Regions from separate parts of the Blautia sp. DFI.1.216 genome, predicted to be linked through region 2. Evidence: riboswitches for the same ligand, from Rfam matches in the RefSeq annotation. Region 2 holds a riboswitch; the other holds the start of a gene.

Region 1 (16,116 bases), on a different contig from region 2:
ATTACGGATATTGCATTTGCTTCCGGATATAACAGCAGACAGCATTTTTCTTATACTTTTGAAAAATTTTATGGACTTACACCGTCTGCATATAGGGGACTTCATGCACGAAATATGACAACTGACACCAGAAACATCAGATATAGTCTTGAAAATGATAGAAACTTAAAGGGAGAGATTATGTAAATGAGAATAAAAAAAGGTATGTTTTTTATTGTGATTCTTATAGGAAGCTTAATCGGGAGTGCAAATATGAAAGAGGTAAAGGCAGAAGACAGTGACAGTATAGAGGATATAGTTGAACTTTCACTTTTGTATTCTGGTTCAGATGTAACATGGGTGGCAGCGATGGAAACTTTATGCGATGAGTTTATGGCACAGAACCCTGATATTATTATTAACACAGAAAATTCAGGAGAAGCAAACTGTGAAAACGAACTTAAGGTAAAGGAGGCACTGGACGAATTTCCTGATATTTTTGAGCTGGAAAATGTTGATGCGTTTGCTGATGCGGGAAAGCTGGGGGCAATTGATGCGGAGGTAAGCAATATGGTGACCAATGTGATTGTGATTAATAAAAAGAGTTATGGTCTGCCGATATACGCGACCACAAATGGTGTAATTTATAACAAAAATATATTTAAAAAATATGATCTGGAAATACCGGATTCTTATGAAGAATTTATTCAGATTTGTGATACGTTGAAGGCAGAAGGAATTTGTCCATTGGCAATTGGCGGTAATCAGGAAGAAAATATGACATACTGGCTTAATTATTTCTTCCAGAAAGATATTATGGAAGAGAATCCGGACTGGTTGGAAATGAGAAAAGAGAGAAGCGTGAAATTTACAAGTGCAGAATCCATACATATGTTAGAAGACTTAAAGGAACTTTTTTCAAAAGGATATATTCTGGAAGATTCGGAAAATATGACAGAGAACCAGATTGTAACCAGAATGACGGAAAATCAGTTTGCAATGATATATGCGGGACCCTGGCTTTTTACCAAGATAATAGATGCATATCCAATGTCTACAGAATCGGATAAAACTTCTCTGGGAGAGGAAATTCCAGAAGATCAGGATCCGGTAACTTATCGTCTGGGATGGTTTTTTCTGGGAAATGACAATGGACATCTTACGGCTTTGACGAGAAATAATGCTTACTGGGCATTGTCAGAGACATGTACAGAAGATACCAGAAAAAAAGAGGCTGCACAGAGGTTTCTGAAATTTTTTTACACAAAAGAAAATTACAGAAGTATGATACAGGGAATGTATGGGCTTCCGGTAACGAAGGAGGCGATTATTTATCCGGCACCTTCTGCTCAGCAGAAACTTCTGAAAGATTACAGATATGCAGATAAGAATACAGTGTATCTGGGAATGCAGGGAACAGCATCGTCTTTTCTGACTGATGTCAACAAGATATTAAAAGAACTGTATACAGGAGAATATACGGTAGAAAAGACTGCTGAAGAAATAGATCAGGCATGGGACAGAGAGGCACAGGAGGAGTAATTTTTATGAAAAAACCACAGATCAGATTCAGGAGTTTCTACGCAAAACTGGTAATTATGTTTCTGTTTATGGGTTTGATTCCTTTTTTGCTCATGGGAATGCTGATCTATAATGTATATTCAAATACGATGTATGAAAATATTCTTGGAAATTTTTCTATGACAGATCAGATTATGGCAAAGAATATTTCGGATCTTATAACCGAAATTGCGGATGATACGGAATATATTTATAAGAGTAGTGTTTCTGATTATGATTATTTTTATGAGTTGTTTGAAGATACGGGAATGTCTGAAACAGGGAGGAATGCAATGATTACAAAAATTCTTCGGACAATCCTGTATATGAATGAGGCAATTGATCATGTATTTTTTGTTACTCCGGATGGAAAAATGTATTCTTCTATGAAAGCGCCGGAATTGCTGATCGATGAACAGGAAATGCAGGAATGGTATAAGAGTCATTATCTGATAGGTTCCAGAAATGTACAGATCATGTCCACTCATGAAACAAAATATTATAGAAATTCACAGAAAAATGATTTTACAATTTACAGAAATATTATGAATACAGCTACAATCCGAAAAGCAGGATCAGAAGTTCTGGGGACGTTGTTTATTGATATTTCGGCGGATTATTTAAAAAAGATGCTGACACAGGAAAGTTATGGAACAAACCATGAAATATATGTAGTAGATTCTGCTTCCGGAAAATATATTTATCATTCACAGAAACAGTATGAAGGAATAAATGCTCAAAATGATGGAATTCTCCTGGATGCTATGAAAAATAAGGAAAGTGGATATCTGGAGCAGAAAAATGAATGTCTTGTATATCAGAAGGTTGATGGTACAAATTGGCTTGTTATTGACAGGGTAATACCAGGAACGATTGAAGGTGCCTACAAGATGATAAGAAATACAACAATGCTGTTGATCGTGATTGGAGTAAGTTTATTGGCGCTTGTGTATATGTATTATTCAAAGAAACTAAATAAACCTGTACAGATGCTGAAAGAGACCATGAGCTGTATTGAAAAGGGTGATTTGGATGCAAGAGTACATATTGATTCAAATGATGAGTTTCAGGATATTGGAAATGGAATGAATCAGATGGCTGAAAATCTGAACAAATATGTTCAGAAGGCATACGTTGCGGAAATCAGACAGAGAGATGCAGAACTGGAAGCACTGAAAAGACAGATCCAGCCACACTATTTGTATAATACATTGGATGTCATAAGAATGTCTGCAATCACAAACGATGACATGCTGGTGGCTACTATGATCGACAGTTTGTCCGGGCAGTTAAAATATCTGATCGGGACAACCGGCAATATGGTTATTTTGCAGCAGGAGATCGCATGTATTTCCAATTACTTTAAACTGATTGAAGTGCGGTACGATTCCCGATTCTCTCTGAGTGTGGAAATACCAAAGGAATTATGGAAATGCAGAGTACCGCATCTGATTATTCAGCCGGTTGTTGAGAATGCTGTCAAGCATGGGTTGCGTCCGAATAAAGGACCTGGAGAGGTTGTAGTACAGGCGAAACAAAATATGGATTTTCTTGAGATTACAGTTATGGATAATGGTGTGGGAATAAATAAAGAAAGGCTGGAAGAAGTTCAGGCACTATTAAAGAGTGATGCCAGAGTAGCAGAAGAGGATATTAAAGGAATGAGCATAGGAGTCAAAAATGTTTCTGACCGTATTAAACATTTGTACGGAAATGAGTACGGACTGGAAATTGATGCATATGAAGGAATGGGCACCATTGTAAAATACTGGCTGCCATTAATCTGGGAGGATGTTTAAGATGTACCGAATTATCATTGCGGATGATGAACCACTGATTATACGTGGTCTGAAAAAGATGATGGAATGGGGAAAGATGGACACGGAGGTTGTCGGGGAGGCTGAAGATGGAGAACAACTTTTGAATCTGCTGGATACTCTGGAACTAGACATTATTATATCGGATATCAGTATGCCGGAAAAGACAGGACTGGATGTTTTAAAAGAAATAAATAAACGTAAGCTGAAAACAAAGGTTATTTTTCTGAGTGGATTTCAAGAGTTTTCCTATGCAAAAGAGGCTGTAACATATGGGGCAGTGGACTATCTTCTGAAGCCTGTTTCTGTAGAAGAACTGGAAAATGCAATCAACAGGGCAAAGGATCAGATTGTTCAGGAACAGCCAGAGGCAGTCTGGAAGATTGAACAACAAAATGTAGAGAACGTTTTTAAAGAGATTAATAATTTTCCGGTAAAAAGAAAAAAAAGAAAATTGCATGTTTCAAAAGAATTATTGAATGAAGGGAAATATTTTGCAGGTGTCTGCTTTGTGCTGAAAGGTGATCTGGTACAGAGAATTCAGGACAGTAACCGTTTTGAATTAATGAGATTTGCAGTTTTTAAGGAGATTGAAGAATATCTGGAAGAAAACAGGAATGGATTTGTAACCAAAAGAAGTGAAAATAGTAGCACTATCATCCTGGTATTATATTCTACAGACTTGCAGAATGAAACCGAAACAATTATTTCCAGAATCAGAGAAATCGTTTATGGGAAATATGGAGTAGAATTGATAGCAGGAATCGGGGAAATTACAACGCAGGCAGATAAAGTGGAATATCTTTATAAAACTGCTAAATTCTCTGCTGGTATTTACTATTTTACTCAGAAAGAAACGATTTATTATCAAAACGTAGAAAGAGTATATAATTATTCTTTTGAAGAGTTTGAAAAGAAGTGTAAAGAGCTGACTCAGAAAATATTAGGACATGATGAAAACTGGAAGGATTCTTTTGACGAAAGTCTGAAAATTATAAGGAATCTTCATTATGGAAGCTGTTATGCAGTGGAAAGCAGATGTATTATCTTGGCGATGAATGTATGTCATGATCTGTTGCAATGTAAAGTAATTGATGAGGAAAACAGGAAGAAACTGGAAAGAGAAGTAGAAGCACTGAGAGGACAAAATACATATGAAGACCTGAAGAAAAAATTTAAGAGTATTATGGAACGGTTTGTAAATGAATGTGTATTTTGCAAAGGAAACCAGGAGAATGATTCCATTTTTAAAGTAAAAGAATATATTTCGGAACACTTCAGTGAAGACATTACACTGGAAAAAATGGCACAGATGGTTTATATGAATCCTTATTATTTCAGTGCCTTTTTCAAGAAGGAAACAGGTGAGAATTTTAAGGCATATCTGCTGGAAGTCAGAATGAAAAAAGCATTACAGTATCTGATGGAAACAAACATGAAAACCTATGAGCTTGCCAGTCAGGTTGGCTATAAGGATGTGCGTACTTTTACAGACAAATTCAGAGATTTTTATGGATGCAGTCCTGCAAAATATAAGAAGAACAACAGATAATTTTACGTGGGATTTTTAATTGAAAAGAGTGGTATTATTTGGAAGTCCCTCCTAAATTGTTGTAAATATACAAAAGGTATGCTATATACATCGTATGAAATATACCGAATCACTAAAAATAAACAAGGAGGAAAAGGAATGTTTAAGAAAGTAGTATCCGCAATTATGGTTGCAGCAATGGTGGGAACGATGGTAGCACCGGTAAGTGTATCTGCAAAAGACGGAGGAAAAACAATTGAATTATGGACTTGCTGGACAGAGGGCGCTGACACAGAAAAGGCAAGCCAGGAAATGATTCAGAAATGGGAAGAGGAAACAGGAAATACTGTAAACCAGACAAATTTCACCTATGATATGCTTCATGAAAAAATCCTGACAGCTGCAGCAGGTGGAAATGTACCAGATCTGATCTGGGGACTTCCGGAATATGTTGGTGAATTCTACAACATGGGAATCGTAGCTGACCTTACAGACAAATTCAACGAATGGGAAGACAAAGATGCTCTTTCAGATTCTGTTGTAAATGCAATGACAATTGATAACAAAGTTATTGGTATCCCATATGAAATGACAGTTCGAGCATATCTGGTACATGATGACGATCTGAAAACTGCAGGTATCGAAACTCCTGCAACATGGGAAGATTTACTTGCTCAGTCAGATTACTATGATAATAATGGTAAATATCTGACAGAGGTTGCATGCACAGGAGTTCGTGCTTCTCAGGAACTTCTGGTTTATCTTGCACAGTACGGTCTGGAAATCGCATCTGCACAGGATGATGGAAAATACAAAAACACATGGAATGAAAATAAAGATGAACTTGAAAAAGCAACAAAAGTATTCCAGTTCTATCAGGATTTGATTGACAACAAGATTATCGATTCCAGTGCTAAAAACTGGGGATGGGAAGAAACAGATGAAAACTTCGCAACAGGAATCACATCAACATATGTAACTGGTAACTGGCTTGCAGAGAGAGAATCTTCTAACTCGGATACTATGGGTGATGTATCTGTAGCTCCGATTCCATACCCAGCTGATGGACAGCCTGCTACATACATGGAGTGTAAACCAATGTTTATTATGGAAGGCAGCGAGAACAAGGACGAAGCATTTGATCTTGCAACAGCATTCTGCAGCAAAGAATGGCAGGAAGCAGCATTTGCTGACAGATCCCCACGTTCTGATGTATCTACAGATTCCAAATGGAGTAAAGACTTCTCAGCACTGGCTGACACAGGTGTAACATTCCCTCCTGTAACATTAAGCGGAATCAATCAGGCAATGGTAGATTCTATCGCTAAGGTCCTTCAGGAAGGTAAAACTGCAGAAGAAGCAGCTTCCTGGCTGAGTGACGCAGTAAATGCATCTTTACAGGAAAATGGTGAACTGAGCGAATAAACGTTTTAAAAGAAATGCTGGGATGTGAAAGCATTCCAGCTTTTCTTATCTGAAAATGTTTAGATAGGAGGCTATATATGTCAAAATTACTGAAAAAAACGGACGGAAAACTGACAAGAGATCAGCAGGCAAGAAGATATGCTTTGGTTATGTTACTGCCGGCTCTTATTTTCCTTGCCTGCCTGATTGCATATCCTCTGGGAAAGGTTCTTCATGATGCTTTTTCACACGTACATCTGATCAATAAGAGTATGACAGGTTTTGCCGGTCTGGATAACTTTAAGAAAGTAGTATCAGATGAACACTTTGCACAGGCAATAAGAAACACAATTTTCTGGACAGTATTTTCTGTAGCTGGTGAATATATTATGGGTATGCTTACTGCAGTTTTATTGAATCAGAAATTTAAAGGAAGAGCAATCTTCCGTACTTTAGTATTTATCCCATGGCTGGTTCCAATTATTGTTGCAGGTATGACATGGGACTGGATGTTAAATCCAGACTTTGGTATTATCAATTACCTGCTTCTGAAAGTGGGACTTATTTCTGAAAAGATTAATTTTCTTGGTGATTCCAGATATGCAATGGCAACTGTAATTTTTGTAAATATCTGGAGATCTTTCCCGTATTATACAATTTCATTCCTGTCTGCAATGCAGTCTATTCCAGCAGATTTGAATGAAGCGGCAGCAGTAGATGGTGCTGGAATGTTTACAAGATTTTTCAAAATTACTTTACCACAGTTGAAATCTGTATCGCTTGTAATTGTATTTATTCATATTATCTGGACTGCAATTAACTTCGACTTTATCTGGGTTATGACAGAGGGAGGACCGAACTATGCAACAGAGACACTTCCAATCATGATCTACAGGTATTCAATGAAGACCTTTGATGTTGGCGCTGCGTCTGCATTGTCAACGATGATGTTTACTGCGATGTTTATTATGTTCCTTTTCTATTACAGAAAGAGAATGAAAATCAGTGATGATTTAAGCTAAAAGGAGGAAAAGGAAATATGTTGAATAAAAAAAATCAAACGATTGTAAAAACCGTTTCATATATTCTTCTTATTATAATTGCCATATATTGTGTATTCCCATTTATCTGGATGGTGATTTCAGCATTTAAGCCAAAAGACGAGATTCGTACGGCGATTCCTTCTTTTGTGATTCATGCACCTACGTTGGAGAATTTTAAGAAGGTACTGTTCCAGGCAGGGTTTATAAATTATATTAAGAACAGTTTTATCGTATCTGTAATTGCCTGTGGACTTTCTATGGTAATTGCTGTAATGGCAGGATATGCATTAAGTCGTTACTATAAACAGAAACTTGTAAAGGTTTCCAACTTTGCAATGATGTTGTCTCAGATGATCCCTGGTGTTCTTCTGTTGGTTCCGTTATATATGATCATGCAGAAATTCCATATTCTGGAAACTTACCTTTGTCTGATTCTGGCATATACAACTTTCGTTATACCGCTGTGTACGTTTATGATGAGCAGTTTCTTCGATACTGTACCGATGGCACTGGAAGAGGCGGCTGAGATTGACGGATGTGGAAAAGCACAGACGATTTTCAAGATTATTTTACCATTATCTGTTCCAAGTCTGATTTCTACCGGATTATATGCATTTATTAATGCATGGAACGAGTTTATGTTTGGTTACATCTTTATCTCTACAGATAAATACAGAACACTGACACCGGCGATCATGTTATTCAAAGGTGCAAATACTATTGACTGGGGTGGTCTGATGGCCGGATCTGTTATCGCGGTAATTCCGGTAACTATCATTTTCCTGTTCCTGCAGAAATATTTCCTTGCAGGCTTAATGAGTGGTTCTGTCAAAGGTTGATGCAAATTGAGAATAAGTTTAGAGAAGAAAGTATTGGTGAGACATCATGAAGAGAATTGAAATTAAAGAAAATAATTTAAACATGGTCTATGAGATCACAGATGAGAATGAGATTAAGTTATTACATTTTTCAAACTTACCGTTTGATGAAAATGATATTAATTCCTGTGAAGGAACAGCTTCTTTCAGACCGGTAGAAGTGTTGCTTTCAGGTTTAAACCGTCCGGGTGAACGCCATGGAACAAAGTATACTTATACTGCTCCTGGCTATCGCCTGAAATATAAAGATATGAAAGATTATCGAAACGAGACAGGAAGAAAACTTGAGATCCTTATGGAAGATAAACCTACAGGACTGGAAGTATGCAGTAATATTCAGTTCTATGATGGAATCTCTGTGATCAGAAGCTGGACAGAGTTAAAAAATAATGGAGAAGAAGATCTGGGAGTTGAGTATGTATCTTCTTTTGCATTGCTTGGTATTGACAAAGAAGGTCTTTTAAGTACTGATGAAAAACTGGAAGTTCTGATTGCACGCAATGCATGGCAGAAGGAATTAATCTGGAACCGTTTCAGTATGGATCAGCTAGGTATGTCTATTTCACAGCCGGATAAAGTAAGACGTTCTTCTCAGACAATCAGTGTTGGAAATACCGGAAACTGGTCTACTAAGAATTATCTTCCTATGGGATGCCTGAAGAATAAAGAAACAGATTCTATCCTGTTCTGGCAGATTGAGCAGAATGGTTCCTGGTACTGGGAAATCAGTGATCAGGATGGACATATGTATTTGCAGTTATCCGGCCCCACAGAACATCAGTCTCACTGGTGGAAGAATTTGAAACCGGGTGATACTTTTGCAAGTGTTCCGGTAAGTGTCGGTTCTGCATGTGGAGATGTGGAAGAGGCAGCAGGAGAACTTACAAAATATCGTCGTGCTATCAGAAGAAAGAATAAAGATAATGAAAAACTTCCGGTAATCTTTAACGACTATATGAATTGTCTGTGGGGAGACCCTACGACAGAAAAAGAACTTCCGCTGATTGATAAAGCAAAAGAAGCGGGTTGCGAATATTTCTGTGTTGACTGTGGATGGTATTCAGCAGGATTCTGGTGGGATGGTGTTGGAGAATGGCTGCCATCCAAAGAAAGATTTCCGGGCGGCTTAAAAGAAGTGATGGATTATATCCGTTCGAAAGGAATGGTCCCTGGAGTATGGCTGGAACTTGAAGTTATGGGAATCAAATGCCCGAAAGCAGATAAGGTTCCGGATGACTGGTACTTTATGAGACATGGAAAAAAGGTTTATGACAGAAGCCGATATCAGCTTGATTTCCGTAATCCAGAAGTTATTGCTCATGCAACAGAAGTTATCGATCGTCTTGTAAATGAATATGGCGTTGGATATATTAAGATGGATTACAACATTGAACCGGGAATTGGAACAGAACTGAACGCGGACAGTGCAGGTGATGGACTTCTTGGTCATAACCGTGCATACCTGAAATGGCTGGATGGGATTTTTGTAAAATATCCGGATCTGGTTATTGAGAATTGTTCAAGCGGTGGTCTGAGAATGGATTATGCAATGCTTTCACGTTACAGCATTCAGTCTACCAGTGACCAGGAAGACTATATAAGATATGCTACAATCGCAGCAAATTCTCCAATGGCATTAACGCCCGAGCAGGCTGCTATTTGGTCTTATCCTCTGACTGAAGGCGATAAGGAAGAAGTAATTTTCAATATGGTTAATGCAATACTACTTCGAATCCATCAGAGCGGTCATCTGGTAAATCTGAGTCAGGAAAGATTTGATCTTGTAAAAGAGGCAATCTCATATTATAAAACAATCCGTGTAGATATCAAGAATGCAGTACCGTTCTGGCCATTAGGTCTTTCTAAATATCGCGATCCGTGGGTGAGCATGGGATTGAATGCAGGTAAGAAAGATTATGTGGCTGTATGGAGAAGAAACAGTCAGACTGCTTTTGCAACAATTCCTGTTGAGCACAGAAAAGGTCAGGATTTGAAAGTGGTATGTGGTTATCCGAAAGCAGAACCATGTAATTATAAGTGGAATAAAGAGGCTGGAGAGTTAACCGTAGAATTTCCAAATCCGGTTAGTGCTAGACTGTTTTGTCTGGAGGAGGTATAGAAAATATCAGAGGATTTGTATGAAAAATAAATATAAAATGTTCATAAAGTGATGGCATTAAGAATAGAAGCAGGAGTGATTTATTGACGGATGCAATAAATCCCCTGCTTTTTCGTTGCAGAGAAGGAGAATAAATGTTAAAGTAAATAATACGGCATAAAGAAACGGCATAATAAAAGTTATTCCTACAAGTGTGTTATTATTTATCAGGGATAGAAATTGTGTCAAATATGTAAAGAGAGGAAGGAGTTTATTTGGGAAAAAGTAACCAAAGTACGCAGGAAATAAATTCGCAGGCACAGAATCCGTTGGGTACAGCACCCGTGGGTGGACTGATCGCTAAGTTTGCGATTCCTGCGATCATCAGTATGCTGGTCAGTGCGATGTATAATATCGTGGACCAGATTTTTATTGGCCAGGGTGTGGGGATGCTGGGAAATGCAGCTACAAATTTGGCGTTTCCTGTTACAACGGTCGCAACTGCGCTGGCATTGCTTTTGGGAATTGGCGGTGCATCAAATTATAATCTGGAAATGGGGGCAGGACAGGAGAAGAAAGCCAGCGGGATTGCAGGTACTGCGTTGTCGTCACTGGCAATCAGTGGTCTGATACTTGCTGTGATTGTACTGATGTTCCTGAAACCACTTCTGACATTGTTCGGGGCAACTGCAGATGTTATGCCTTATGCTGTTGATTATACAGGTATTACTGCATTTGGACTTCCATTTTATATTTTGTCTGTCGGCGGGAATCATGTGGTCAGAGCAGACAGAAGTCCGACTTATTCTATGGTCTGCATTATGATAGGTGCGATTATTAATACTATTCTGGATCCGCTGTTTATTTTTGGATTTGGATGGGGGATTAAAGGTGCTGCATGGGCAACAGTGATCGGACAGGTTGCTTCTGGAGTTCTGGTAATTGTGTATTTTTGTAAGTTCCGAAAAATGTATCTGTCCGGTGAGATGCTGAAACCGAAACTGTCATATCTGGGGGCAATTATTTCTCTGGGACTTGCTTCCTGTATTAATCAGATTGCAATGGCAATCGTGCAGATCGTATTGAATAATATTCTACGTTATTACGGAGCAAATTCTGTATATGGAAGTGATATTCCAATTGCCTGTGTTGGGGTTATTTCCAAAGTTAATCAGGTATTTATGGCAATCTGTATCGGAATTTCTCAGGGCAGTCAGCCAATCTGGGGATTTAATTACGGAGCAAAGAAATATGACAGAGTACGACAGGCATACCGTTATTCTGTAACTGCCTGTACAGTAATTGCAACGATATTCTTTTTCTGTTTCCAGATATTTCCACACCAGATCGTGGGTATCTTCGGAACAGGAAGTGATCTGTATTTTCAGTTTGCAGAACGTTATCTGAAAATATTTATGTTTATGACCTTTGTAAACGGTATCCAGCCAGTATCTTCCGGTTTCTTTACCTCTATCGGTATGGCGAAGCTGGGTATTGTAATGTCTCTGACACGACAGGTGATTTTTCTTCTGCCATTGATCATTATCTTTCCGTTGTTTATGGGAATTGATGGAGTGATGTATGCAGGACCAATCGCAGATGCGGCGGTATTTGTGTTGGCAATTGTGTTTGCGAGACGAGAACTGGGAAAGATGCGCAGTGCGGAAATAGTATAAAAAGTTCCCGCAGATGATATGGAAGAAATTTATCCATATTGTCTGACGGGAACTTTTTTATGAAAAAAATTATTGATAAACTACAGATTATAAAAGATTGTAAAACTGATCGAACAGCTCTGTCTGGAAGCTTCCGGGTCCGGAGCTGTTTTTCTCTGCTCTTTCTCCTGCTGTGCCAAATTCTCTGGCTGCTGAGAGGGCTGCTGTAAATGGGTCTGTAACTGCCAGATAGGTGGCACAGATCATTCCAAGCATACATCCGGTTCCTGTGATCTGTGACATGGCAGGAGTACCGTTTGTAATAAATTCACACTTATTGGCAGAGACGATCATATCTTCCTTGCCTGTGATAAGAAGTGTGGTATTCCACCGGGAAGCCTTTTCCTGGAAAAGTTCTTTCAGATGGGAACGATTGGCGTCTGTAAGTACATCCTGTACGCCTGCGTCAATTCCGATTGCATGTGCGGTCTGTCCGGACATGGCAAGAAGTTCAGACATATTTCCTTTAAGGAGTTCGGGCATGTGGATGTTCATAAGATTCTGCGCGAATTCGTAACGCAGATTGCTGCAGGCAGTTCCTACCAGATCAAGCATAACAGGGATATGGAGACTGGCAGCAGTTTTCAGAGATTCCGGCATGGATTTCATACGCGCATCGGTGATATTTCCAAGATTCAGTGCCAGTGCATGAGAACTTCTGGTGATCTCAGCTACTTCTGCCGGATGTTCTGCCATGATCGGGCGGCCTCCGGCCGCCAGAATAATATTAGCGCAGTCATGAATAGAAATCGGATTAGTGATGCAGTGAATCAGCGGTTGGGCTGCTCGGGTCAGTTGTCTGGGATTTGTCTGATTTACGGTCATATACTTTTGCTCCAAGGCTTTGCTGAAATTTGGCAAGCATTCCTGCGTGACTTAATGCTTTCAGGAAAAAATAGGCGATAGTACCGCCCATGCAGGTTGCTGCCAGAAACATTGGTGTGTAGAAAAATGCGTTCAGTCCGCTTCTGCCCATGAGAAATGCCATCACAGGATAGGAAACCAGAGAGCCGATAATACCGGTTCCGAAGATCTCACCGATTACTGCGCAGATAATCTTTCCATGAGAAGCGCGGTAGAAAACGCCTGATAAAAATGCGCCGAATACGGCACCTGTCAGTGCAAGTGGCGGGATACCCATAAACATCATTCGGATGATTCCGATGAGAGTGGCACAAAGAAGTGAATACCACGGTCCCAGAAGTACGGAGCAGACGATGTTTATCAGGTGTGCAGTAGGGCACATACCCTCGATTCTCAGAATGGGTGAGATGACAACGCCGATGGCAACCATCATGGCGAGCATGACCATTCTGAGTGTTTTTGATCTGTCTGTGTTCATAATGAACCTCCTTGAAATGAAAAAGTTGATTAGTTGTGCAGGAAATAAATAAAATCCTACAAAAAAATCTGCCGAATAACACACTGGCAGATTTTAATATACAAATACAGTCCCTACGCTGGCATTATCCATATCAGGTGCGGTCGAAGATCAATCTTCCTCTCAGCCTGTCACACAGGCTCCCGTTGTTATCATCTATATGCAGATTTTCTTGTGTTAGAGTAACACAAGCATCTGGAAAAGTCAATGGGATGTAAATGCAGGTTTTTGTCGATTCTGCAAGCAGATGTGATGGGTGAGTGTACACTGAACAGATAAAAGATAGATATCATAGTTGATTTATATGGTGAATACGTTTTCACAAAACAGAAAATAAGAGAAGAAGATCTTGTATTTGTGATAAGTAAGGGCTCTTTTTTGGCGTTATAGAGATGGAAACTCATGAATGAATTGAAACTCAGAATCGTATAGTGCAAACGTTTTCAGATATTCATATTTTATTTATATGAAAACTATGTTTATAATACCTCATCAGCAAGAGAACAGAGCATAAATGATAAGTGAAATAAAAAAGTTCTCTTGAGAAGAAAAAGTTACAAGTCAAGTTTGTAAACACATTTCAGAGGAGGAAGAATATTATGAACAGAAAAATCATATTTGCAGCAGCAGCCCTTGCGGCAGTAGTTACTTTAGGGACAGTAGCAGGAAACACAGTTTATGCGGCAGACAGCGTAAGTATTACGAATGTTTCCTATGATCCGACCAGAGAGCTTTATGAACAGTATAATAAGATATTCCAGGAGCACTGGAAGGAGAAGACAGGACAGGATGTGGATATTACACAGTCTCATGGAGGTTCCGGTAAGCAGGCACTTGAGGTTGCCAATGGACTGGAAGCGGATGTAGTTACTCTGGCACTGGAATATGATGTGGATGCTATTCAGAATGCAGGACTGATCGATGACGGATGGATTGATGAATTTCCGGATGACAGTTCTCCATATACTTCAACAATTGTATTCCTTGTGAGAAAAGGAAATCCAAAGGGGATTAAGGACTGGGATGATCTGGTAAAAGATGGTGTAGGCGTGATTACTCCGAATCCAAAGACTTCCGGTGGTGCAAGATGGAATTATCTGGCAGCATGGGCGTATGCGAAGGATAAATTTAATGGAGATGAAGATCAGATTAAGGACTTCATTAAGAAGCTGTATCAGAATGTATTGGTTCTGGATTCCGGTGCAAGAGGAGCGACTACTTCTTTCGTAGAGAACGGACAGGGTGATGTACTGATCGCATGGGAAAATGAGGCTTATCTTTCTGTAAAGGATTATCCGGATGATTATGAGATCATAACTCCAAGTATCAGTATCCTGGCACAGCCGTCTGTAGCAGTGGTAGATACAGTTGTAGATGAAAAAGGAACCAGAGATGTGGCTACAGAGTATCTGAATTATCTGTATTCTGATGAAGCCCAGAGAATTGCGGGAGATAACTATTACAGACCATCTAATGAAGACATTCTGAAAGAGTATTCTGATGTATTTGATCTGGATATTAACCTTGTGACTATTGATGATTTTGGTGGCTGGAAAGAAGCGCAGGAAACATATTTCTCTGATGGCGGAGTGTTTGATCAGATTTATGAGGGATAAAACATATAATTTATATTGACAAAGTATGAAATAGAGAATATGATGAACAAAACCTATTATTAAATCTGGCATCTAAATTGTTGCTTTATAAAATTTATGGAAAAATAAAGGGAAGAGAAAATGTCAATCAAGGAAATCGCGAAACGGGCGCAGGTATCATCTGCGACCGTTTCCAGAGTGTTAAATAATCCGGATTATAAATGTTCTTCTCCTCAGGTAAGAGAACGTATACGTAAGGCAGCAATAGAGTTAAATTATGTGCCAAATGAAGCCGCCCGAAGATTGAAAACCGGGAGCAGTTCTGCAGAGGAGAAAACCTGCTATATAAATATTTTGATGACAAGGACCGACTCTGCGCATGTGGATCCTTTTTTTGATGAACAGCTGAGAGTGGTAGAAACAGAGATTCATCGAAATAACTGTATTTTGTCTCAGGTGTGGTACCGGGCTATTTTTTCCAGTGACAAGCGGTGCAGAAGGGAAAATATAGCAGATATTATTGAGAAGATGTATGAACAGACAGAAGGGCACTGTGATGGTCTGATCGTGATCGGAAAATGTAATAAAGAAGCACTGGCGCTTTTTCGAAAGAAATATAAGAATGTGGTATGTGTGAATCGAAATGCATCTTCCGGAGTTGTAGATGAAGTTGTATGTGACGGGGAAAAGATTGCATTTATGGCGGTTGAGCATCTGATCGAGCTGGGTCACACAAATATTGGTTATATCGGAGAATGTCATAATGAAGCGAGATACCGGGGCTTTGTGGAGGCACTTTATGACCATCATCTGGAACTGGATCCGGACTTTGTCATTGAGACGAACCAGACGGAAGCGAAAGGATATGAAGCCATGGAGAAACTGCTTGCCATGCCGGATTATCCTACGGGGATTTATTGTGCAAATGATATTACTGCGGTAGGCGTGCTGAAGCTGTTAAGCCGCAGGAAAAATATCTATATGCCCTCTGTGATCGCCAGTGATGATATTGAACAGGCGCAGTTTACGACGCCAATGCTGACAACGGTTCATCTGCCGAAGGAAGATATGGGGAAATTTGCCCTGTGGCTGTTGCTGGATCGGATCAATAACGG
Region 2 (16,116 bases):
ACACACTGTTCCCAAAATGTTTCCTGGTTTCTTTCTGCGCAGCCTGTGCGATTTCCTCCAGAAGAGGCAATGCAGCCGGAGACAGCAGTGCCTGAAAATCCTCTGGTGTACGGTTATCATGAGCAAGTGCCCTGCGTACATCTGCCTCTGTATATTTATCATAATCGTAAGCATTCATGGCAGAAATAACCTGATCCATCACGTCTGATTCTTCCAGTACTTCCATTCCCGGAAGATATTTCATATGATCGATCCTGTTCTTTTTCATATCTTCCAGAATCACTTCATTGACAATACTTTCGTTGAAGTGTTCCCCATGTTCCATATTTTTTTCTGTTGTTTCCATTGATGTTTTCTCCTCTTTATTACCATTTGGCAACTTTCGTTTTCCTATAAATTAATACCTACTCCGCAGTTATAGCAATCCTCTAAAATAATGCATCTTAGAATGATTTTTTATTTATTACTCATGAAGAAAACCAGTCAGTGGAGAGGATGCGCTTGCACCTTTTTCCAGGGTTCTTCCCAGTCCGGCAAGGTATGCACTTCGTCCTGCTTCAATAGCTTTTTTAAATGCTTCAGCCATTATCTGCACATCACCTGCTGTAGCAATCGCAGTATTTGCCATAACTGCAGATGCCCCCATCTCCATGGCTTCACACGCCTGAGAAGGACGTCCGATTCCTGCATCTACAATGATCGGGAGCTCAATTTCGTCAATCAAAATCTGGATAAATTCCTTAGTGCACAGACCTTTATTAGAGCCGATCGGAGAACCCAGCGGCATGATGCAGGCAGCTCCGGCATTTACCAGATCTCTGGCTGCATTCAGATCCGGGTACATATAAGGCATTACTACAAATCCTTCTTTTGCAAGAATTTCTGTAGCTTTAACAGTTTCATAGTTATCCGGAAGCAGATATTTTGAATCATGGATCACTTCGATCTTTACGAAATCACCGCATCCGATTTCTCTGGAAAGTCTGGCAATACGAACTGCTTCTTCTGCATTTCTGGCACCTGAAGTATTGGGAAGAAGAGTAACATTTTTCGGAATATAGTCCAGAATATTTGCCAGTCCACCTTCATTGGCACGACGCAGAGCCAAAGTGATGATCTGCGCATCTGCCTTTTCAATACATGCTTTCACCAGATCCAGAGAAAATTTTCCGGATCCCAGAATAAAACGGGAAGTAAATTCATGACCTCCCAAAATCAGTTTGTCTTCATTATTTGTACTCATAATTTAAGTCCTTCTTTCGTATATTATAATGTGATATCAGGATATTCCTGTTTATCTTCCACCTCCCATGAAGCTGACTATTTCCAGTATGTCATTTTCATGTAAAACAGTAGTGCTGTACTCGGCTTTTGACAGAATTCTTTCATTTAATTCTACTGCGATCTGGCTGGGCACATAGCTGTTTTCCTCCAGATATTGCCCTATTGTAAGAGTATTCTGCAATTCTTTTGTTTTTCCATTAACAGTAATAAGCATACTTTCTCCTTTCCGGGAAAAGAAGGTCCGGCCTCTACAACATAAAAAAGAGTCCACAAAAGAATACACCCGCGGTGGTGCACCCCTTCATGAACTCTGTTCACTCTCATCTTTCCCAATATTCATCTGTTATAATGTAAATTTCCCTGTAAGCCCCCGGCTTTCTCTCGCTTATTACAGATTGATTACCGGACAGCTGAATTTCTTCAAATGCATGAGATAAATAAAAAGGAGATGCCAGTCATCTCCCTTTAAAATCATATCTTATAGGTTCCTACGTTGGCATTATCCAAATCAGGTATATGGGTCGAAGTTGATGACTTCCTCTCAGCCTGCGCTCACAAGCTCCCCTTTCTTTACATGGGTAAGTATAATCTTTTATCCCATGTGTGTCAAGACCATATTTCTACATCCTCAGTTTCTTATGAGACTCCCGCATCGTATCCTTCTTGCAGAAGATAAACAGTGCAGCCAATGTCAGAAAACTGATTCCGGCACAGATTACTGAAGGTACGGCAAACTGCACGATTCCAGTCCAAACCAATATCATCGGAATCAGTCCTGCAATTCCGGCCTGTACAAGATAAAACAGATATTCTTCCCTTTCCAGACGGTTTATTTTTGCGATCACAGGAACAGAAAACTGCACTGCCAATATCCCGAAAGGAATCACAAAATCCACAGACCAGCCCTTCCATCCGGTAAACCGGTCCCATAGGATTGCGATTACTGATATGAGCAAAAGCTGCCACATTTCATTCTTCAGAATATTCCTGCGTTTATAATATGCTACCATAACAACCAGCCATGCACAGGCACATCCTGCTCCTGCAAACCAGAACCAATTCAGTACATCTGCCATCATAAAATTAATCATTCCGCAAATTACCGCAATTGCCAGACACAGGAAGCTAAAAGTCTGGATAACCTTCTGATTTTCTTTTTTCTCAAGCCTATGCTTTTCTCCATATCCCGGAAATTCATTCTTTAATTCTCTGTGGGAAACATTCTCCTCTCCAAGCATCCGCTGGAAATTCCTCTGGATACTGTCATTCGGTATCTTGGAAGTAAATCCCAGTACCATCTCATCCCCATAAGAACAGGAACACATCTGCAAAGAATTGGTACTTGCAAAAATCCCAAAATGCTGAATATATTCTTTGTACTCCTCCGGCAAACGAATAATGCCGATATTAGAATAAACTGCCGTAATGCTCCTGCTTCCCAGATTGGCTCCGATCATCAGAAAATATATATCCCACCTCAATCCATCCAAAGAAATTTGTCATAGACTGAGACGGAAAATAATTTCTCAGATTCACCGGAATCATCAATGCTACCGGTCGTTTCTGCTGATTCTTTGGAATCTCTTCCCGAATAGAACACAACATCATTGCTGTCAGTAAAACAGTGATGGAAACTCCACAGGAGCGGGCTTTCCGGTGGATATCTCTTCTTTATCTCCATGTGTAATTTCCTCTGCATGCTCAATCTGCGGAAGATCTGCCTGTGGATGTGCCAGGATCAGATAATCCTGAACCAGTTCCTGCAGGAAATGCATGGCTCCGCAGGTGAATTACCTGGTTAATCAATCGTGGCGCTCATCCGTATTACTGTACATTTCACAGAATCTTGCGGCAAATGCCGGTGGTTCATCATGCACATATAAATGGGAAATATCACCAAATGCACTAATACGAAAACTTGCGATTCCTTCTCTTCGTTCTTCTGTATTGACAGTTGTCACTGAACTTGGTGCTGCGCAGAATCCATGCCACAGTACCATTGGAGAAGCACCGATCAGATGCGCAAGAAGCACACATTCCAGACCAAAATGGCAGAAGAATACCAGCGTATCTTCATTTGGTTTCTCCACTCTGTAATAATGTCCTTCACGTACATAACCATGTTCGGCAAGAAGCTTATCAAACTTTCCTGTTACATAGTCATAGTATCCTTTGGCATCCGACTGCTGAAGTCTCTCGTTTTCATACCAGTGATCATACTGGTAAAATCTCTCGTCCTGTGTCCAGTCCTGCGGAAGCCAGTCCCATAATCTCTTCTGCCTGTCAGTAACATCCGGGCGATCGATCAGAACATCAAATTCCCTCAGCCAGTCACACTCAACTGCTGTACGGTTCATTTTCTTCAATGTAAAAGAGGCTGTATCCTTTGCCCTTCCAAGAGGTGATACATAGAAATCCTTTACATCAAGTTTTGACAATCTTTCTGACAGATATTCTGCTTCTTTCCAGCCTTTTTCTGTAAGAGAATCAATGGAATAATCCGGATCTCCATGTCGCACGATCAATAATCTCATTCGTATTGTTCCTTTCTTTTGTCTCAGTTCTTCTATTATCTCAGATCAGATCGTATCCAAATAGTCTGGCATCTTCCATTCATAGATCTTATCTGAGTTTTTTTAATTTCCACATTCTTCTGTAACCGGAGGGATTGTTTCCTCATAAATATCGTTACTGTTCACTCCGTTCACAGTAACTAAATATCTTCTGATGTGGATAAGTTCTGCTTATCATATGACGCTTCTATTCTAACACCAAGTTCCGCTTTCTGCACTAAAAATTCTCTGCAGCCCTGTTCAGTTGCTGCAAAAGTCGGCCGGCTGTTTATTTATAGCCATTCCATAAAATACTGCACTTGCTATAACAAAAAAAGATGTGCAACTCTGACACATCCTTTTTTGTTCGCATTTTATTTACCTGCTTCAATTGCCTTCTGAAATCTCTGTGCGATTTCCAGCGGACGTGTGATCGCTCCGCCTACCACGATCGCCCATACACCTGTCTGTAGTGCTTTTACAGCCTGATCCGGATAATGAATCTTGCCTTCTCCGATAACCGGAATATCTGTATCTTTTGCAAGCCTCTCCATCAGTTCATAATCTGGTTCATCCTTTTTGGAAGTGTAATCAGTGTAACCGCTCATGGTTGTTCCAACAATATCCACACCACACTTCCATGCATTGATACCTTCTTCATAATTAGAAATATCTGCCATCAGGATAATATCCGGGTATTTCTCTTTGATCTGTGCGATAAACTCATTGACAGTTATGCCATCACCACGCCTGCGAAGTGTACAATCCAGAGCTACAACATCAGATCCTGCTGCTACCAGATCGTCTACTTCTTTCATGGTAGGTGTGATATATCCTTCATATCCGGGATACTGGATTTTCACCAGACCGATCACCGGAAGACCGGTTTCTTCTTTGATCGCTATGACATCGCGGATACTGCTTGTACGGATTGCAGGTGTGCCTGCCTGTTTTGCAGCGCGTGCCATCAGGTACATAATGGATTTCTCTTCTACATATAATGGTTCACCTTCTACCGCCTGACAGGAAATGATCATTTTTCCATGAATCGCATCTAAAATCGCTTTTTTAGTTATCATTTTTCTCCTTGATACAGAACTGCATTCCGGCAAAATGTCCATACTCTTATCTGTGCACATTCTGTCGGAAAGCTTTTCTTTTACACTACAGTACCTTAACAATATTCAACTCTTCGTCTGTCAACACAATATCTGCCCGTTTTCCGGGAGTAAGGGAACCCACTTCATTATAAATCCCAATACTTCTCGCCGGATTTGCTGTTGCTGCCAGAATCGCTTCTCTTTCCGGTACACCCATGGAAATAACACACTTCATACAATCAAAAAGGCAGGTTGCAGAACCGGCGATCGTTCCGTCTGCCAGAGTTGCCTTTCTGTCTTTCATGGTCACTTCCTGTCCGCCCAGTTCATACAGTCCGTTCTCCATACCTGTTGCCATCATGGAGTCACTGATAAGGACGACTCTGCTGTCTCCAAATAAACGAAAGGTATTGCGTACAGTTACAGGATGGATGTGGATTCCATCACCGATCATCTCTACCATACAGTCCTGATTGTCTGCTGCTGCACCGATCACACCGGGTTCTCTGTGTCCCATAGCGTTCATGGCATTATAAAGATGAGTTACATGAAGTGCTCCCTCTTTCATCGCTTCTGCTGCGCAGCCATAATCTGCTGCTGTATGTCCGATGGAAATAACCACTTCATTATGTAATTCTCTGATAAATTCCTCAGAGCCTTCCATATTCGGTGCAAGAGTTACCAGTTTGATCATTCCGCCCGCAGCTTCGTTACATGCTCTGAAAAATTCAATATCCGGTTTACGGATATAGCCTTCTACATGTGCTCCCTTTTTCGCAGGATCAAGGAAAGGTCCTTCCATATTGATACCCACAATACGTGCACAGGTTTCATCCTGTTCTACATCTTTTGCAGTCTGGAAAATCTTAAGTAATTCTTCTTTCGGAAGTGTCATGGATGTCGGGCAATAGGATGTGATTCCATGAGATTTTTCATACTGAAGGATTGTTCTTAACCCATCAACATCTGCATCTGAGAAATCATGTCTGACTGCACCATGGCTGTGGATATCTACCAGTCCGGGCAGAACCTTCAGTCCCGATGCATCCAGTTCCGTTTTATCGGTTACTTCATCTGCTGAAGCCACAATTCTGCCGTTCTCTACATACAGATCTGCGACTTTATAACTGCCATCTTCCTGAAAAACTTTTCCATTCTTTATAATCATCTGATTTTTGCCTCTTTTCTCGCTGAAGTGAATTATTAAGTATTTCCCTGACTTTACCTCTGTCAGGCAATTCCTTCCACTGATACTGTTGTTATCACACAAGAGCCGGTATTATAAAAGTCCTTTTTCTTTAATAAGGCTTAACGCATCTTCATCTGCCACTACGGTTACATCCTGATGAAGCTGAAGGATAGATGCAGGTACATTTGGTGTGATCGGTCCATACAGGGATTTGTACAAAGCGTCTGCCTTGGCACTTCCTGTTGCTACAAGAAGGATTTTCTTTGCTGCCATAATGCTCTTGATTCCCATGGTGTATGCCTGTTTCGGAACTTCATCCATGCTTTCAAAGAATCTTGCATTTGCCTTGATGGTGCTCTCTGTAAGGTCTACGCAGTGAGTTTCCTTCTCAAAAGCTTCTCCGGGTTCATTGAAACCAATATGTCCGTTTCCGCCGATTCCCAGAAGCTGGATATCGATTCCGCCTACACTGCGGATGATCTCATTGTAATCCGCACATGCTTTGTCACTGTTTTCTTCCAGTCCGTTTGGTACATAGGTTCTGTTTTTGTCAATGTTTACATGATCAAACAGATTTGTGTTCATGAAATAACGGTAGCTCTGGTCGTTGTCACCGGAAAGTCCTTTATACTCATCCAGGTTTACAGATGTGATCTGTGAGAAATCAAGGTCACCTTTGTTGTACCACTCGATAAGCTGTTTATATAGTCCGACCGGTGTAGAGCCTGTTGCCAGTCCAAGAACTGCGTTTGGTTTCATAATAATCTGGGCAGACATGATATTAGCTGCTTTTCTGCTTACGTCCTGATAATCTTTACCTACATAAATAATCATAGTTTTCTCCTTTTTTGCGTGTCATCTGACACTTCCGATTTATTATAAACTCATTATAATTCCTGTTGATTCTATTTTCAATGAATGTATTGTTTTTAGAATCTTCTTTCATTTTTTGTTATTTTGAGCCATTTTGCAGTTCGGTTTTTAAGGCTTTCCGAAATTACTTTCCTTGTTTATATTTTTCATGAAAATATTTACATTCTCCTTGTGAAACAAATTCTACAATGTTATAGTAATCTATATCAATTCCACCATACAGAAAGGATTCCATATGTCATTAAACAAACATAAAATTATTCCTTTAATTGAATCTTATTACCATACATTCACTCCGCTGGAAAGAACAATCGCCGATTTCTTTATTCATAATACTGAAGAGCAGGATTTTTCTTCCAGAAATATTTCCGGGCTTCTTTATGTATCTGAAGCTTCACTTTCACGTTTCGCCCAGAAATGTGGTTTTCACGGATACAGAGAATTTATTTATGAGTATAAGCAGAGACTGGCACCAGGTCCCGAAGAAAATATTCCGAATTTTGAAGTATCGGAATTTAATACTTATCAGGAACTTCTGAATAAATCTAACGCTCTGCTGGACAAAGCGCAGATCACACGGATCACAAATCTGCTGGTTTCCAAACCTCGTGTTTATGTTTACGGAAGAGGCAGTTCCGGTCTCGTAGCTCAGGAGATGAAGCTTCGTTTCATGCGTATCGGACTGAATATCGAAGCAGTTACAGACAGTCATATTATGAAGGTGAATTCTGTTATTCTGGATGAGAACTGTCTGGTCATCGGTATCAGTGTCAGCGGACAGACGGATGATATTATCTCTTCTCTGAAGGCTGCACATCAGCACGGAGCTTATACACTTCTTATGACCGCAAGACAGGACAAATCCTATCAGGACTTCTGCGATGAGACGCTCATCTTCGCAAGCATGGAACATCTGGAATATGGAAATATCATTTCCCCACAGTTTCCTATTCTGCTGGTTCTGGATGTACTTTATGCTCACTATCTGCAGATTGACAGGAGCAAAAAAGAAGCTCTGCATGAATATACGATACAGACACTTCAGCCATTTCTGATTAAATAATTCTGATATGCAGGAAACATTCCCGACACTATCCACTGCCAAAATAGCCATAGAAAATCCCTCTTAAGAAGATTTTGGTTATTTACCTTGTCTACTTAAGAGGGATTATTTTTATTTATTGTCTTTTACAAGACGGATCACATTCCATGATGCTTTATGCAGCATACTTGTCAATTCCCCATTGTCCATTGTTGTCTGCTGTGTTGTCTTTGGTTTTACATTTTCCTGTCCGAAAGCATTGACTACCTTCAGGTCATCGCTTTCAAGTACGATATGCTCAGCAACTCTGTAGCCTTCGAAGCTTCTTACATCTGTATTAAGAACAACATCCTCTTTCAGATTTCTGTTTACTGCAAAGACAGTAACTTCTTCTTTCTCTTCATTGTAAACAGCAACTGCTTCAATATCTGTGATGCTTCCGTGTCCGCTTGTCTCATGCTCAGTGGATGAGATTACCGGCTGGAGCGCAACACCACGTCCATATTTGGAAGCATGCATAAACGGATAGAAAATAGTCTGTTTCCAGGAACCGCCGCCATTAGGGTCAGTCATGATCGGAGCGATAACGTTGATGAGCTGTGCAAGGCATGCCACTTTCACTCTGTCTGAATGGCGGATCAGAACAATCAGCATCAGACCTACCAGCAGGGCATCCTCGAAGTTATAAATATCCTCAAGAAGCGGCGGCGCTATCTGCCACGGATGATTCTCTGTGATATCATTGTCAGCAGCATTTGAATGATACCATACATTCCACTCATCAAAGCTGAGGTACATATTCTTTTTGCTGCGTTTTTTCGCTTTTACATAATCGCAGGTTGCGATAATGGTGTGGATAAATTCGTCCATATCATCGGATTTTGCAAGGAAGTCATTGCTGTCGTCAGAACGGTTTCCATAGTATGTATGAAGGGATAAATAATCTACATAATCATAAGTGTGGCTCAGTACATGATCTTCCCAGAGTGCGAAGGTCGGCATATCTTTGTTGGAACTTCCGCATACAACGAACTCGATAGACGGATCGATGAGTTTCATTGCTTTGGCTGTTTCTTCTGCCAGTCTTCCGTACTCATCCATAGTCTTGTGACCGATCTGCCACGGACCGTCCATTTCGTTTCCGAGGCACCATGTTTTGAATCCGTATGGATCTTTCTGTCCGTGTTTGATACGGAGATCACTGTATTTGGTTCCGCCCGGATGGTTGCAGTATTCCAGAAGGTTGCAGGCATCTGTGATTCCTCTTGTTCCGAGATTGACTGCCATCATCACTTCTGAATTGGCTGCGTCTGCCCATTTCTTAAATTCATGAAGTCCTACTTCGTTCTTTTCCAGACTTTTCCATGCAAGTTCCAGTCTGTGAGGTCTTTCCTCAACCGGACCTACACTGTCTTCCCAGTAAAAGTTGGATACAAAGTTTCCGCCCGGATAACGTACGATCGGCACGTCCAGTTCTTTTACCAGATCAATAACATCTTTACGGAATCCGTCAGCATTGGAAAGCGGATGTCCCGGCTGATAAATTCCATCGTATACAGCTCTTCCCAGATGTTCAATAAAGGAACCGTAAATTCTTTTGTCGATTTTGGAAATGGAGAATGCTTTGTCCACTACCATTTTTGCCTGTTTTGCCATAATGTTTTTTGAACCTCCGTTCTTAAATTTAGTTTGAGAAATTAGTTTGTCGTTATATTATTTGAGCTGCCTCATAAGTAATGTCAAATGATCACCGGTTACAGTAACATTAATTTCAAAACTCAATGGGACAGCTCATTTTATATCATGTCAGCAAGTTACGATTTGAATATTTACAACTTTTGATCAACCCTTAACAGCACCGGATGTCATACCATCGATCAGGTATCTCTGGAAGATCAGGTAGATGATCAGGATTGGAAGAATACCGAACATGGAACCTGCGATCAGAAGGTTGTAGTTATTTCCATAAGGTGTCAGCAGTGTATTCAGACCGATCTGCAGTGTAAATTTACTTGTATCACGGAATACCAGCATCGGCCATAACATGTTGTTCCAGGAACCCATTGCACAGAGGATTGCCATGGATGCAAATGCCGGTTTGGTGATCGGCATCATAATCTTAACACTGATACCATACTCTGTGCATCCGTCGATTCTTCCTGCATCCAGAAGCTCTTTCGGAAGACTCTGCATGTACTGTTTAAAGAAGAAAATCGTCGACGCACCACATAGTCCGGGGAGAATAACACCGGCTCTTGTATTGATGATTCCAAGAGATGTAACTTCGTTATACAGAGGAAGCATCAGGATTTCAAAAGGAACACACATAGTTGCGATTACCAGGAAGAATAAAAATCCCTGAAGTTTAAATTTGTACATGGTCAGACCGTATGCGATGAAGTAGCATACCAGCAGTGTCAGAACTACTGTGATCAGTGTCAGGATCAGACTGTTTTTATACCACATGAAATATTTTCGGGAATCCTCATTTCCGGAAAACAGGTATTTGTAGTTATCCAGATGCATCTTGGAAAAATCAAGATTCAGGGACATACCTTTCATAACCACTTCACGGCCTTCCTGGAAGGAAGCGAAGAAACCTGCAAGAAGCGGGAATGCGATCAGCACACAGAGGATAGCGAAAAGCCCTGTGGATAATACAGACGCAACTTTATGATTTGATTCCATTGTCTTTGGCTGAGCTGCTGTTTTTGCCATATCACTTTTCCTCCTTCTTGAATGTTCCTGTTGCCACAAGCTGGACAACATTGATAGCCAGGGCAATGACCAGAAGCACCATACCTACAGCACACGCATAACCCATATCATTTTTCTCAATACCACGTTTATACAGATATCCTACGATAGTAAGACCAATGTTCTTCGGTGAGGAGTTACCATTCCACAACATGAAACTCTCAAGGAACATGGACAGACCGGCATATACGGAAATTGTAATAACATAGATGGTTGTCGGTTTCAGAAGCGGCAGTGTCACATACCAGAATTTCTGTTTTGCATTGGCACCGTCGATATCTGCTGATTCATAAAGAGATGTATCAATACTCTTTAAACCGGAAATAAAATACAGCATGTTAACACCTGTCCATCTCCACATACAGAGTAATAACAGAGCTATCCATCCGGTAGTCTTTGCTTTCAGCCATGGAATACTTGCATTTCCAAGCAAATGCATTAACTGGTTCATCTGTCCGTTATCACCTTCTGAGAACATCAATCGGAATAACATACCGGAAATAACTACAGATGTAAGTGCCGGAATGTACATGATCACTTTCCATACGCCTTTGGCTTTGGTAAGACGGCTTTCCATCAGTACTGCAAGCATCATTGGGATTGGAATCAGCAGGAGCAGTGTCAAAAGCATGTATTCCACACTGTTAAATACAGCCGTCTTGAAGAACTTATCGGAAGCCAGTTTCTGATAATGCTTCAGACCAACCCACTGAGAACCGCCAAACGAAATATCCTGAAAACTCATTACAATACCACTGATGAGTGGATATAACCAGAATACCAGAAGGCTGATAACAAACGGAAGTACGAATACGTAGGGTGCCACCTTCTGAGAATAGAGCATCTTTTTCACTTTATTCACAATGAATTCCTCCTCTTCTAAAAATAGCGGTAACTTTTCAGCATCTCACAGAATCATGATTTACTGAACAGTCACAGATAATTTCTTTTTTCTTATTACCATTATCCTGAAAAGAAATCAGACTCCACATCCTGTGAAAATCTCATTTCTCACCAGGATAACAGTAAAGGAGGTCAGGGAATGCGGTTCCCTGGCCTCCCATATCATTTCGGTCACTGCAGTAACCGTTCTTTATTCACTTGATCAGTGAACCATTATCATTTTATTATTCACACTCGAAATCAAGATAATCCTGTGCATCCTGAAGCGCTTCTTCTACATCCATGCCATCCTCTAATACATTGTTCAGAGTTGTTGTACACATATAGTCGTTCAGTGTCGGAGAGTTCTTTGTTGTATAAACAGTTCCGATTGCATCATTTTCAGCAAGTTCATTCAGCACTTCGTATGGTTTTACACGGAAGAATGTATTATATGTATTGGACTCATCATAAGCAAACGCTTCGTCAGACCATAATGCTGTGTTGCAGACATCAAATCCGAGTTCGTTCCAGATCAGGTTTTCACCTTCTTCAGAGCATTTAGCCCATGCAAGCCATTCAGCTGCAAGTTCAGGATCTTCACACTGATTTGTTACAACAGTACCTGTACCACCGATACCAACAGAGCATTTCTGTCCTTCTTCAAATACAGGGCATGTTGTGATATCATATTTGCCTTCCATCTCAGGCATGTAATCTTTGAAACGGCTCATGTACCACATAGCTTTCGGGAAAGAAGCAATCTTTCCATCCATGATATTGGAGAATCCGGCTTCAAGGTCAACATGTCCGTCTGTGGATACCATTGCGATTCCATCGTTTAACCAGTTCTGCTGCATTGTGAGCATTTCTTTTACAGAATCAAGCTGTACGTTTACAGTTCCGTCCGGGCCGCCTGTCCAGTCTTCACCGTTCTCAGCCATTGCAAGCCACATCCAGTCAACACCGCCTGTATCAACAGAAGTTAAGTATACTTCACCGTTGGAAGCTTCTTTTAACTCTTCACCAAGTTTGGTATAATCATCCCATGTCTTTACAGATTTGTAATCTAATCCGTAAGATTCAAGAAGATCTGCGTTCCAGTACATAACAGTTGCACCTACATGGAAAGGAACACCAAGTCTTGTTCCGTCAGCTTTTGAATAAACATCAAGTCTGGACTGTACCATTGTGTCTTCATATGGAGCAAGTGCATCATTCATGGAATACAGAGGACTGTCATCACCGGAATAGTTCGGGAACTGTCCGATTTCAATGTCGCAGAGGTCAGGAGCACCGGATCCTGCCTGTAAGGACATCATTAATTTGTTATGCATGTCAGAGTATGGATAAGTACTGAATGTCACCTGGATTTGTTTGTCCGGATTCTCTTCATTCCATTTCTCTACCATCTTGCCATAGAACTCGTTGTGCAGGTCTACGAATGACCACATCTCATACTTTGTTCCATCATCAGGACCTACGGTTGTTACTGCTGTAGGTTCTCCCTCAGCCGGTTCTTCACTCTCAGCAGCTTCCTCTGTTGTGTCTTCTTCTGCAAAGACATTCACTGCCATACTCATGCTGGACACTGCCATAGCTGCAGTCATAAGTAATGCGAACAATTTTCTTCTCTTCATAAAAAGTTCCTCCTTTTTTTGGTTTCCTTTCGCTCTTCCGGTTTCAATGATGCTATTGTACAAACCTCATAATCAATTCGTGTTTTTTTAAAATATATGTCCCGCTTTCTTGTTATGGTTATTTTGCACATTTATTTTATTTTTAGCTCCGGTTTATGTTGATATTATATAATTTTTGCCCGTAAATGTCAATATATTTTTGATTTATTTTTATTATTTTAGATTTTAGTAAAATAAATGTTTGATATTTATTAGTCAATCCGACCATATTTCTTCTATTTTCCTATGTTTTTTTCTCCGGTTTTATGATAAAATAAGTAATCAAAACGTATTTTTCTAAAAACACTTATTTAGCATTATATATCCGCAAATACATCCAAAAGGAGGTTTTTCACATGAAATCCTGTTCTATTTCCGATGGTCTTGCCATATTCAAGGCTCTCGGTTCCCCTGTCCGCGTACAGATCCTGCGTCTTATCCAGGAAAAAGAAGGACTGAATATTAAGCAAATTGCACAAAGCCTGAAACTTCCCGTTACAACCCTGTCCCCTCATCTTAATCTTTTGGCCGAAGCCGGGCTGATTGAATTCAGGGATGAGGCTCTTACGCACGGAACACAGAAATGCTGCTATTTTGCAAAAGACTGGGATCAGCTCCTGATAAATATGGCGCTTTCCGGTCCTGCTCTGCAGATCTACAGTGCGGAAATCGGTGTGGGACATTTTTCCGATTTCTCAGTAACTCCCACCTGTGGACTGGCAACCTCTACTTCTTTTGTAGGACAGCTAGATCAGCCACGATACTTCATACATCCAGGCAGCCGTCAGGCAAGAATTGTCTGGTTTACCACCGGATATCTGGAGTATATCCTGCCTAACTTCATCCCTGACCACAGCGTGATCGAAGAACTGACAGTTTCCTTTGAAATCAGCTCAGAAGCCCCTAAATTCTGTGATATATGGCCTTCTGATATTACTTTCTCCCTGAACGGCGTGATCCTTGGCACCTGGACCAGTCCCGGAGATTACGGAGACCGCAGAGGAAAATATAACCCTTCCTGGTGGTTTCCGTTTCTGAATCAATACGGTTTATTAAAAAAACTGACGATCACTCCTGAAGGCACCTTTCTGGACGCAGAAAAGCTGTCCGATGTTTCCACCGGACAGCTTGCACTCACTGATCAGTCTGTTATGAAATTGCGTTTTTCCGTTCTGCCGGGCGCTGAACATCCCGGTGGATGCACTCTTTTTGGTGCAGGCTTCGGAGATTATAACCAACATATACGGATCACCATCGGATATCGTCCTGAAAACATCTGAATTCTCCGCCTGACTTCAGATTGATATACTGCCCCGGATACTCCCACAACCATTTATGGCAGCAGATATTTCACGCCCCATATGGTTTCATTATTGTCACCCTTAGCGCTGAAGCACATCGTATCATTGCCTGCCTCATCGGTCATTTCCAGGACAACTCCTGTATAAGTATTTTCACCGAGAGTCACATCAATATATGGTGTGCCTTCTTCCTCTTCCCATGTGCCTTCCAGTTCTTCTCCGGTAACTGTTCTGTCTGCATTAAGCTGAATTCTCTGCGGTTTATGTACTTTGTCCGAAATATCCGTACCATGGTTTACCAGATAAAAAGTACCCTTGATTTCATCCTCGGAATATCCATCCTCTTTCAACGTCTCGCCGTCTGTGGCAAATGGCGCAGCAACCAGCCATCCGTCTTTTGTGCGGAACAACTGATGTACGCGAGGCTCATGAAGTTCTCCGGTTTTAGCAAAACGCTGATGATAGACCAGGTATAATTTACCATCTTCATCTTCAAATGCAGTCTGTCCGCCAGGTGCCATATAGGTCTGGGTAAGACTTGGGAATGTATAATTTCCCATCATTTTCAGCCCATGATCTTTATGCTCCACAAATAAATACATATCCTTCCCTGCTGCATCTGTATAAGTTCCGTCCACAGTGTCACAGCGGAAGAGTCGCATCTGATAACCTCCTTTTGCCTGCAGATTTCCATAGGACAAAAACAGATAATAGTATCCACTGGTCTCATCATACATAATATGCGGGCCTTCGATGGAGTTGTGATAACCACCGAGAAGTTTCTTACCATAATAGCTGTCCACATGATTTTCTTCGTCTGCTTCCGGATAAATCGGATAGCCGGTCTCTTCATCAATCTCAATCAGAAAAATACCGCCGGACCAGGATCCATAAACCATCCACATACGCCCGTCTTCATCATAAAAAACATCCGGATCAATACAGTTTGGCCAGTTATTGTTGTCATAAGACGCTGCTGTATATGGCCTCGGGTCTGTTCCCATCAGTTCTTCGATATTACTTTCCTTAACATCATGATAGCTATAACCAGAGTACAGGAATGTATCCTCATAGTGATACGGACCTTCAATGTCGTCTGCTGTTGCAAAACAGATATTGGATTTCACATAAGAAGATGTGGTACAGAAATACATCACATATTTTCCCATTTTTTTGTTATAGATGACATCCGGTGCCCACACGGAATAACCACCTTCCTCGTTCTTTCCTACATAAGTAAACGCTGCCGGATCGCCGTCTTCTTCTCCGTCAAAAAGATTGTCAAACAGCTTATTCTCTGCGTTGACCCCGGAAGAAAAACCGATCCAGTTTCTCAGATCTGCAGACTTCGCAGATTCCATATGGGAGCCAAAGATGTAGTAAGTGTCATTGTCTTTGATGACAGATGGATCATGTACAGAAACTCCGGCAGTGAATCCGCCTTTCTTAATCCGGCT

Evidence for each region. A riboswitch is a leader RNA that binds a small molecule or an ion and turns the genes downstream of it on or off. The one in region 2 is predicted to bind thiamine pyrophosphate.
Region 1: linked by a shared signal. The riboswitch ahead of thiW (energy coupling factor transporter S component ThiW) and the one ahead of thiS (sulfur carrier protein ThiS) in region 2 are both predicted to bind thiamine pyrophosphate.

What each region holds. Positions count from the first base shown of each region.
Region 1 is NZ_JAJDML010000056.1:6,554-22,669, forward strand. It holds gene LJE11_RS16080 (AraC family transcriptional regulator) at 1-186, shown strand, start outside; gene LJE11_RS16085 (ABC transporter substrate-binding protein) at 187-1,521, shown strand; gene LJE11_RS16090 (sensor histidine kinase) at 1,527-3,338, shown strand; gene LJE11_RS16095 (response regulator transcription factor) at 3,340-4,908, shown strand; gene LJE11_RS16100 (extracellular solute-binding protein) at 5,047-6,312, shown strand; gene LJE11_RS16105 (carbohydrate ABC transporter permease) at 6,390-7,313, shown strand; gene LJE11_RS16110 (carbohydrate ABC transporter permease) at 7,331-8,173, shown strand; gene LJE11_RS16115 (glycoside hydrolase family 36 protein) at 8,220-10,331, shown strand; gene LJE11_RS16120 (MATE family efflux transporter) at 10,586-11,986, shown strand; gene thiM (hydroxyethylthiazole kinase) at 12,074-12,850, opposite strand; gene thiW (energy coupling factor transporter S component ThiW) at 12,780-13,367, opposite strand; TPP riboswitch at 13,460-13,563, opposite strand; gene LJE11_RS16135 (sulfate ABC transporter substrate-binding protein) at 14,006-15,022, shown strand; gene LJE11_RS16140 (LacI family DNA-binding transcriptional regulator) at 15,143-16,116, shown strand, end outside.
Region 2 is NZ_JAJDML010000007.1:6,391-22,506, reverse strand. It holds gene thiH (2-iminoacetate synthase ThiH) at 1-346, opposite strand, end outside; gene LJE11_RS04240 (thiazole synthase) at 464-1,243, opposite strand; gene thiS (sulfur carrier protein ThiS) at 1,295-1,498, opposite strand; TPP riboswitch at 1,752-1,860, opposite strand; gene LJE11_RS04230 (DUF6320 domain-containing protein) at 1,905-2,765, opposite strand; gene LJE11_RS20735 (hypothetical protein) at 2,692-2,889, opposite strand; gene LJE11_RS04225 (hypothetical protein) at 2,898-3,059, opposite strand; gene LJE11_RS04220 (histidine phosphatase family protein) at 3,087-3,818, opposite strand; gene LJE11_RS04215 (N-acetylmannosamine-6-phosphate 2-epimerase) at 4,211-4,915, opposite strand; gene nagA (N-acetylglucosamine-6-phosphate deacetylase) at 5,001-6,104, opposite strand; gene nagB (glucosamine-6-phosphate deaminase) at 6,216-6,959, opposite strand; gene LJE11_RS04200 (MurR/RpiR family transcriptional regulator) at 7,234-8,061, shown strand; gene arfA (arabinosylfuranosidase ArfA) at 8,173-9,696, opposite strand; gene LJE11_RS04190 (carbohydrate ABC transporter permease) at 9,883-10,758, opposite strand; gene LJE11_RS04185 (carbohydrate ABC transporter permease) at 10,760-11,659, opposite strand; gene LJE11_RS04180 (ABC transporter substrate-binding protein) at 11,925-13,319, opposite strand; gene LJE11_RS04175 (ArsR/SmtB family transcription factor) at 13,715-14,638, shown strand; gene LJE11_RS04170 (glycoside hydrolase family 43 protein) at 14,692-16,116, opposite strand, start outside.